DNA from 2 places in the Streptomyces sp. NPDC088730 genome. Region 1 is predicted to be linked to the other one. Evidence: riboswitches for the same ligand, from Rfam matches in the RefSeq annotation. Region 1 holds a riboswitch; the other holds the start of a gene.

Evidence for each region. A riboswitch is a leader RNA that binds a small molecule or an ion and turns the genes downstream of it on or off. The one in region 1 is predicted to bind S-adenosylmethionine.
Region 2: another riboswitch for S-adenosylmethionine. It lies ahead of thrC (threonine synthase); the one in region 1 lies ahead of ACIP89_RS24360 (glutathione S-transferase C-terminal domain-containing protein).

What each region holds. Positions count from the first base shown of each region.
Region 1 covers NZ_JBIVLK010000008.1:213,383-217,883, reverse strand. Annotated here, with positions in the region: gene ACIP89_RS24375 (ABC transporter substrate-binding protein) at 1-146, opposite strand, end outside; gene ACIP89_RS24370 (amino acid ABC transporter ATP-binding protein) at 256-1,020, opposite strand; gene ACIP89_RS24365 (amino acid ABC transporter permease) at 1,095-2,099, opposite strand; SAM riboswitch class IV at 2,655-2,801, shown strand; gene ACIP89_RS24360 (glutathione S-transferase C-terminal domain-containing protein) at 3,181-3,909, shown strand; gene ACIP89_RS24355 (ATP-binding cassette domain-containing protein) at 3,894-4,501, opposite strand, start outside.
Region 2 covers NZ_JBIVLK010000012.1:52,008-56,508, reverse strand. Annotated here, with positions in the region: gene ACIP89_RS28690 (trehalose-6-phosphate synthase) at 1-1,347, opposite strand, end outside; gene ACIP89_RS28685 (glucosyl-3-phosphoglycerate synthase) at 1,460-2,410, opposite strand; SAM riboswitch class I at 2,563-2,689, shown strand; gene thrC (threonine synthase) at 2,707-4,002, shown strand; gene ACIP89_RS28675 (MoaD/ThiS family protein) at 4,034-4,312, shown strand.

The sequences.
Region 1 (4,501 bases):
GTGACCGTTCCGGCCGGCGCACTGCCGGTCCTGGTCGCGGCGTCGCCGTCACCGCCGCACGCGGCGAGGCCGGCGGCGAGCGAGGCGAAGGCGGCGGAGGCGGCGACACCTCGGCGGAATCTGCTGCGGAGGATGGGGGTGCGCATGGTGGCTGTCCTTGTCGGATGCGGTGGGGGTGTACGGGGACGGAGTGGGCGCCGGACGCTGCCCGGCGGGTGGAAGAGGGACGGCCGGCGGGCGGGACGGCCGCCGGGTTCAGAGCACCTTGCTCAGGAAGTCCCTGGTCCGCTCGTGCCGCGGATGGTCCAGCACCTGCTCGGGCGGGCCCTGTTCGACGATCCGGCCGGCGTCCATGAAGACCACCCGGTCGGCGACCTCGCGGGCGAAGCCGATCTCGTGCGTGACGACCAGCAGGGTGGTGCCGCTGCCGGCCAGGTCCTTGATCACGGCCAGTACCTCGCCGACCAGTTCGGGGTCGAGCGCGGAGGTCGGCTCGTCGAAGAGGATGACCCCGGGCCGCAGGGCGAGGGCCCGTGCGATGGCCACGCGCTGCTGCTGCCCGCCGGACAGCTGGCGCGGATAGGCGGCTGCCCGGTCCCCGAGACCCACCCGGCCGAGCAGGTCGCGGGCCAGCTCCCGGGACTCGGGCTTGGTGAGTTTCCCGGTCGCGACCGGGGCGGCGGCCACGTTGTCCAGCACGGTGAGGTGCGGGAAGAGGTTGAAGTTCTGGAAGACGAATCCGATCCGGCCGCGCTGCGCCAGGATGGCGCGCTCGCTCAGCTCCTTGAGCCGCCCCCGGTGCCTGCGGACGCCGATCAGCTCGCCGTTCACACTGACATGGCCGATCTCCGGCTTCTCCAGGTGGTTGATCACCCGCAGGAGGGTGGACTTCCCCGAGCCGGACGGTCCGAGGACGACCGTGACCTCCCCGGGCCGCACGGTGAGCGCCACGCCGTCCAGAACGCGCTGGGATCCGTACCACTTGTGCACGTCGTGCACCTCGACCGCGGCGGGGCGCACCGGGGGCGCCGCGACGGCGCCGGCCTGCCCCGGTGTCCCGGCCGCTTCCGCTCTTCCGGTCGTCGTCTCCGCGGTCATATCGCCGTCACCTTCCGGACCCGTGCCCGCAGATCGCCCAGGCCGGTCCGCAGCCTCTGCAGCGGCGTGGGCGGCAGGGTGCGCAGCGCGCCCCGCGAGTAGTACCGCTCGACGTAGAACTGGATGACGGACACCACGCTGGTGAGGATCAGGTACCAGGCGGTGGCGACCAGCAGCAGCGGCACGATGTCGCCGGGGTAGGTGCTGCCCATGCTCTGCACGGAGCCGAAGAGATCGAGCAGCGAGACGTAGAAGACCAGCGAGGTGCCCTTGATCAGGCCGATCAGCTGGTTGACGTAGTTCGGGGTGATGGAGCGCAGGGCCTGCGGGAAGACGATCTTCGCGAACCGGTACCGCTTCGGCAGGCCGAGGGCGGCTGCCGCCTCGTGCTGGCCCTGGTCGACGGAGAGGATGCCGCCGCGCACCACTTCGGAGGCGTACGCCGCCTCGTTCAGGCTGAGGCCGATGACGGCCACGGTCATGTCGGTGGCGAGGCGTGACTCGTCGAAGCTGAAGAACGCCGGGCCGAACGGCACTCCCACGCTCAGCGTCCGGTAGAGCGCGCTGAAGTTGTAGAGGAACAGCAGGATCACGATCAGCGGGACCGACCGGAACAGCCAGGTGTAGACCCAGCTGACCGCGCGCAGCACAGGGCTCGGGGAGAGCCGGGCCAGGGCCAGCAGCACACCGCCGAGCAGCCCCAGCACGGCGCTGAGCAGGGCGACTTCGAGCGTGACGAGCAGGCCGTCAAGGATGGTGGGCCGCAGGAACCAGTACTGGAACCGGTCCCACTGGTAGAAGGGGTTGGCCACCAGTCCGTGGACGATCTGGGCGACCAGCACCAGCACGACGACGGTGACGATCCAGCGGCCGGGCCGCAGGAGCGGGCGGACCCGCTGCGGGACCTGCGGCTTCGGCACGAGGGGTGGCCCGGGGCGGGGGGCCGCCTCGGCGGGCGGCGCTGACCCGGAGGACACAGCGACGCCGGGGGATTCACTCACGGAGGGCTCCAGCGGATGCGGACGGCCCGGACCACGGACGGCAGCGCCTCGCCGCGCCGGTCGTCGGGGACGACGCGGCGGGGCGCGGGCGGCACAGCGCGGAGCAGGGGGCCGGGCGGGGAGAGGACGCACCGCGGCAGCGGTGGACGTCAGGGAGTCAGAAGGCCGTCAGCCTTGACAGAGAGCGCGACAAGCGGCGGTACACAGGGCGCTGTTGACACGCTGGAGGTCGACGGAGCGGTCCGCGCAGAGCAGAACGCGGCCTCGGGACCGCCAGGCAGCCATCCCCTCAGCTGCGTGCATCGCCCTCACCGTCACCGATCCGCCCCGCGGGGCCTCGCGCCTGCCGGACACCGTCCGGTCTCAACTGCGGCACCCCCGCGGTCTGCTGGGATGCCGGCCGGCGATCCGGGGCGTATCGCTGCCAACCGGGACCGTTCCGCGCCGCAAGTTATGCATGCGCCGACAGGAATGTCAACGCGGGTGACCAACAGGCGAGATGGCCCCTGTGGCCTCCTTGACGGCGTCACCCGGCGCACCGAAACTGGCGTGGACGGTCACGATTGTCAGCGCCCCCGTGCGGGATCCGTCCTGCTCACGGGGTTCATCGGCCCCGGCCCGCTGGCAGGCAACCCTTCCACCGCGACGGGGTGCCCCGGGTGACGACCGGGTCCCGCCGGCGTGGCGGGGCAAGCGTGGTCCCGCGTCTCGCGGGCCCCGGAGTCGGGACGGGTGGGATTTGTCCAGGAACGGCTTGACGAGGCGCCTGCACATCGACCTGCTGCGTGTCTCCAGCGCGTACTAGCCCGGAACACCGGACGCGCGCAGGTCCGCACGGTCGCGATGACGCACACGGGTCCGCGCTGCCGTGACTCGGACCGGTGCGCAGGCGCAGCCGTTCCCCATCCGGCCGCTGGTGCCCACAAGGCGGCGGTGGCTTCCTCGTTCCCACAGGGATCTCCACAGGAGAGTCATGCCCGAGACAGCTTCGCGCAGTTCCAGCACAGGCAACTCCATCACGTGCGGCTCGGTCTCATCCGGTCCGAGTCCGTGCGCCAGCCATCCCCGTCCCAAGATCGCCGTGCCGTCCTCCCGTATCCACAGCCGGATCGGGGTCGGTCTGGCCGGCGGCTTCTATCCCGCTCCGCACCGCTACGAGCTGTTCCTGTCGGCGAGTTGTCCGCGCTCGCTGCGCATCTCGATCACCCTCGGCCTGCTCGGGCTCCGGGACTCGGTCGCCACCACGTTCCTGGGGCACCCCGCCGGAACACCCGAGGCGTACGCCTCGCTGCGCGGCGCGTACGAGGCCACGCTGCACCACTACGACGGGCCGCTGACGGCGCCCGCGCTGTGCGACCGGTGGAGCGGGCGCATCGTCAGCAACCACACCCCCGACATACTCCGCGATCTGGCCGGCCTGCTCTCCGGCCATGACGAGGCCCGCCCCTCGGCGCTGCGCCCGCCGGAGCTCGCCGACCGCATCGAGACGCTGCGCGAGCTGCTGGACCGGGACGTCACCCCGCAGGCGGGGTCCTCCGAGCGGTCGGCGGCCCTGGACCTGCTGGACCGGTCCCTCGCCCGGCAGCCCTACGCCCTGGGCGAGCAGCTGACGGCCGGGGACGTGGACCTGTGGGTGGCGCTCGTCCGTCTCGGCCCGGTCGCCGCCCTCGGCGACCGTCCCCGGCTCAAGGAGTACGTGCGCCGTCTCTGCGGCCACCCCGCCTTCCCGGATACACCGGAGCTGCCGGGGACTCCGGACGTGCCGGGCGGGGCGGCCGCGGCTGACTCACTGCCTCAGGCTCCCACGTAGGCCGCGAGGTGCTCGCCGGTGAGGGTGGAGCGGTCCGCGACCAGGTCGTCGGGGGTGCCCTCGAAGACGAGCCTGCCGCCGTCGTGCCCGGCGCCGGGGCCCAGGTCGACGATCCAGTCGGCGTGCGCCATGACCGCCTGGTGGTGCTCGACCACGATGACGGACTTCCCTGAGTCCACCAGCCGGTCGAGCAGGCCGAGCAGCTGCTCGATGTCTGCGAGGTGAAGGCCGGTGGTCGGTTCGTCGAGGACGTAGACCCCGCCCTTCTCGCCCATGTGCGTGGCCAGCTTGAGCCGCTGCCGCTCACCGCCGGACAGGGTGGTGAGCGGCTGGCCCAGGCTGAGGTAGCCGAGCCCGACGTCGGCCAGCCTGTCGAGGATGCGGTGTGCGGCCGGCGTGTGTGCCTCGCCGCTGCCGAAGAACTCCTCGGCCTCGGTCACCGGCATCGCCAGCACCTCGCTGATGTCACGTCCGCCGAGGCGGTATTCGAGCACCGATGCCAGGAACCGCTTCCCCTCGCACTCCTCGCAGACGGTGGCGACGCCCGCCATCATCGCGAGGTCCGTGTAGACGACCCCGACGCCGTTGCAGC
Region 2 (4,501 bases), on a different contig from region 1:
CGGCGGCAGCGCGGTGGCCGCCGCCGCCAGCCGCTCCGTGCGCTCCGCGCGTTCACCGTCCGCCATCGTCAGCGCCTCGTGCAGGGCGTCGGCGGTGGCGGACACGTCGTACGGGTTCACCGCGATCGCGTCGTCCGCCAGCTCCTCGTACGCCCCCGCCTCCCGCGACAGCACCAGCGCGCAGCCGTGGTCGGAGACGACCGGGACCTCCTTGGCGACCAGGTTCATCCCGTCCCTGATCGGGTTGACGAGCGCCACGTCGGCCAGCCGGTACGCCGCCAGCGAGCGGGCGAAGTCGTCCTTGACGTGGAGGACGACCGGGGTCCAGTCCGCCGTGCCGTGCTTCGTGTTGATGTCGTCGGCGACGCGCTTCACCTCGGCCGTGTACTCCCGGTACACCGCGAGGTCCTGCCGGGAGGGGTAGGCGAACGCGACGTGGACGACCCGGCCGCGCCACTCGGGACGTTCGTCGAGCAGGGCCCGGTAGGCGAGCATCCCGCGGACGATGTTCTTGGACAGCTCCGTGCGGTCCACCCGCACGATCGTCTTCCGGCCGGGGCCCACCTGTTCGCGCAGCGCCGCCATCCGCTCGTCCACGTCCGGCTCGTGCGCGCGCCGGAGCAGGAAGTCCGCGTCGGCGCCGAGCCCGTGCACACCGATCCGGGTGCGGCCGGTGCCGCCCAGGATCTCCGTGCAGCAGCTGATGAAGGCGTCCGCCCAGCGGCGGGTCAGGAAGGCCGCCCGGTCGGCGCCGAGGATGCCGCGCAGCACCTGCTCCGCGATGTCGTCCGGCAGCATCCGGAAGTAGTCGACGGGCGCCCACGGGGTGTGCGAGAAGTGGCCGATGCGCAGGTCGGGGCGGAGCTCGCGGAGCATGCCCGGCACCAGCACCAGGTGGTAGTCCTGCACCAGGACCGCCGCGCCCTCGCCCGCCTCCTCGGCCAGCGCCTGGGCGAAGGCCCGGTTGTAGGCCTCGAAGGACGCCCACTGGCGCCGGAACTCCGCGTCGAAGACGGGCTCCACGGGGGTCTGGTAGAGCAGGTGGTGGACGAACCAGAGCACCGAGTTCGCGATGCCGTTGTACGCGTCGGCGTGCACGTCCGCGTCGATGTCGAGCATCCGTACGCCCGGCTCACCGACCCCGCGCCGGACCGCCTCGCGGTCGCCCTCACCGAGCGCGGCGCAGACCCACATCTTGTCGTCCACCGCGCTCAGCCCCGAGACGAGCCCGCCCCCGCCCCGTTTCGCGTCGAGTGAGCCGTCCTCGTTCAGTGCGTACGAGACCGGACCGCGGTTGGACGCGACGAGTACCTGGGCGGCGGGCTGAGGGGCGTGCTCGGAGACCATGCGCGGAATCTAGCCCGATACCGAACCGTCCAAACGTGCGTGCGGCCGCGGTCCGTCCCGGATGCTGCCGGGTGACCTGCGGCCGGACGGCCGCAGGTCACCCGGCAGCCGCTCAGGCGGCGCGGCGCGAGACGTACTCCTCGATCTCGCGCATCGGCGGCCGCTCCTGGGCGTCCACCGGGTGGGTGTGCGGCACGAAGCCGTTCTCGCCGCGCTCGAACTGGGTCAGCTCGGGGCGCACCAGATGGCCGCGGGAGAGCCGCAGCGACGCGGTCCGGTAGATGGCCGCCGCCATCCGGCCGAGCGCCCGGCCGTCCTGGTGGCGGTGTTTGCGGACGCCGACGTCGACCTGGGCCAGCGCGTCCAGGCCGACCGTGTGCAGGGCGTCGACGAGCAGCCCCAGCTCCACCCCGTAGCCGACCGGGAACGGCAGCTGTTCGAGCAGCGAGCGGCGCACGGCGTACTCGCCGCCCAGCGGCTGGACGAAGCCGGCCAGCCGCGGCCAGTGCAGATTGAGCAGCGGCCGTGCCACCAGTTCGGTGACCCGCCCGCCCTGGCCCGCGGTCTCCCCGAGCGGACGGTCGTACATCGCCTTGACGAACTGCACGGAGGGGTCGGTCAGCAGCGGGCCGACGATGCCGGAGACGAAGTCGGCCGAGAAGTCCTTCAGGTCCGCGTCGATGAAGCAGACGATGTCACCGCCGGTCACCAGCAGTGACCGCCACAGCACCTCGCCCTTGCCGGGGACGGCCGGCAGCCGGGGCAGGATCGCGTCCCGGTGGATCACCCGGGCGCCCGCCCGGCGGGCGACCTCCGCGGTGTCGTCGGTGGAGCCGGAGTCGATCACCACGAGTTCGTCGACCAGCCGGACCTTCTCCATGAGCTCGCGCCGGATGGTCCGGACGATGTCTCCGACCGTCGCGGCCTCGTTGAGCGCGGGCAGCACGACACTCACGCTCCCCCGGCGCGGGTCGCCGCTCCTGGCGGCCAGGAGCTGCTCCAGCGGGCGGTCGGCGCACGACCAGGAACGCCTGGTCAGCCAGCGTTCGACCTCTTCCAGCACGGTCGATACTCCCTGCATGTGATCCATCTCGCGGTTCGGACGACTATCTCAACAGTCCGGTGCTTCGGTTACAGTCTGAACAACGCAGATGGCCATGGCATGCCGGGGTCCATCCGCCGACAAACGCCTGGATCGATGGTCCAGTGCCATAGCGCTCATCCAGAGGGACAGAGGGAACGGCCCGTTGAAGTCCCGGCAACCATCCCGCCGACCGCGAGGTCAGGTGGGGACGGTGCCAATTCCGTCTTGTGGCGAAATGCGTCACGAGGAAGATGAGGAGAAAGGGCCTCGCCATCATGGCTGTTCAGACTGTTGCAGCATCCACCGAAACTTACGTCGACCTCGGTCCCGCCGCGGCACTTTCCTGCCGCGAGTGCGGAGAACGGTTCGCGCTCGGTCCCCTCTTCGCCTGTGCGACCTGTTTCGGGCCGCTCGAAGTGGCGTACGACCTGCCGACCGGCTCCCCGGACGAGCTGAGGAAGCGCATCGAGGCCGGACCCGACAACATCTGGCGCTACGCGCCGCTGCTGCCGGTCCCCGCCGACGTCGCGGACAAGCCCAACATCAACCCCGGCTTCACCAAGCTGGTCAAGGCCGACAACCTCGCCCGTGAGCTGGGCGTCACCGGCGGCCTGTACGTCAAGGACGACTCCGGCAACCCGACGCACTCCTTCAAGGACCGCGTCGTCGCGATCGCCGTCGAGGCCGCCCGCGCCTTCGGTTTCACCACGCTCTCCTGCTCCTCCACCGGCAACCTCGCCGGAGCCGTGGGCGCCGCCGCCGCCCGCGCCGGTCTGCGCTCCTGCGTGTTCATCCCGCACGACCTGGAGCAGGGCAAGGTCGTCATGGCCGCGGTGTACGGCGGTGAGCTGGTCGGTATCGAGGGCAACTACGACGACGTCAACCGGTTCTGCTCGGAGCTCATCGGAGACCCGCTCGGGGAGGGCTGGGGCTTCGTCAACGTCAACCTCCGCCCCTACTACGGCGAGGGCTCCAAGACGCTCGCGTACGAGATCTGCGAGCAGCTCGGCTGGCGGCTGCCCGACCAGATCGTCATCCCGATCGCGTCCGGCTCGCAGCTGACGAAGATCGACAAGGGCCTCCAGGAGCTGATCAAGCTCGGGCTGGTCGAGGACAAGCCGTACAAGATCTTCGGCGCCCAGGCCGAGGGCTGCTCGCCGGTCTCCGCCGCCTTCAAGGCCGGTCACGACGTGGTCCGCCCGCAGAAGCCGAACACGATCGCCAAGTCCCTCGCCATCGGCAACCCGGCCGACGGCCCCTACGTCCTGGACATCGCCCGCCGTACGGGTGGCGCGGTGGACGACGTGAACGACGAGCAGGTCGTCGACGCGATCAAGCTCCTGGCGCGCACCGAGGGCATCTTCGCCGAGACCGCGGGCGGTGTGACGGTCGGCGTGACGAAGAAGCTGATCGAGGCCGGCCTGCTCGACCCGACGCTCACCACCGTCGTCCTGAACACCGGTGACGGCCTCAAGACGCTGGACGCGGTGGCCGCCACCTCGCAGGCGACGGCGACGATCCGGCCGAGCCTGGACGCCTTCCGCGCCGCCGGCCTCGGCACCGCCAGCTGACCCACCCGAGACTCCAGGAAGGGCACCCACCATGAGCGTCAAGGTCCGTATCCCCACCATCCTCCGCACCTACACGGGCGGCCAGGCCGAGGTCCCGGCAGAGGGCGCGACGCTCTCCCAGGTCATCGAGTCCCTGGAGAAGGACCACCCGGGCATCGCCGCCCGCGTCCTGGACGACCAGGGCAAGCTCCGCCGCTTCGTGAACGTGTACGTCAACGACGACGACGTGCGCTTCGAGGGCGGCCTGGAAGCGGTCACCCCGGACGGCGCGGGGGTCTCGATCATCCCGGCCGTCGCCGGCGGCTGCTGAGCCCCGGGACCCGAGCGGTCCCACTGCGCCGAGTCACCTGGATTGCCCTCTCCGCGACGGAAGCGGAGGGGGCAATTCTGCATGGTTGAACGCGGTAGAGTGTGGGAAGTCCCCTTCGCTGCCCGTGCCCCCCGCATATGAGAATGCGCCTGGCCACGACAAGATGCAGCCAAAGTACCTGAGCCTCTT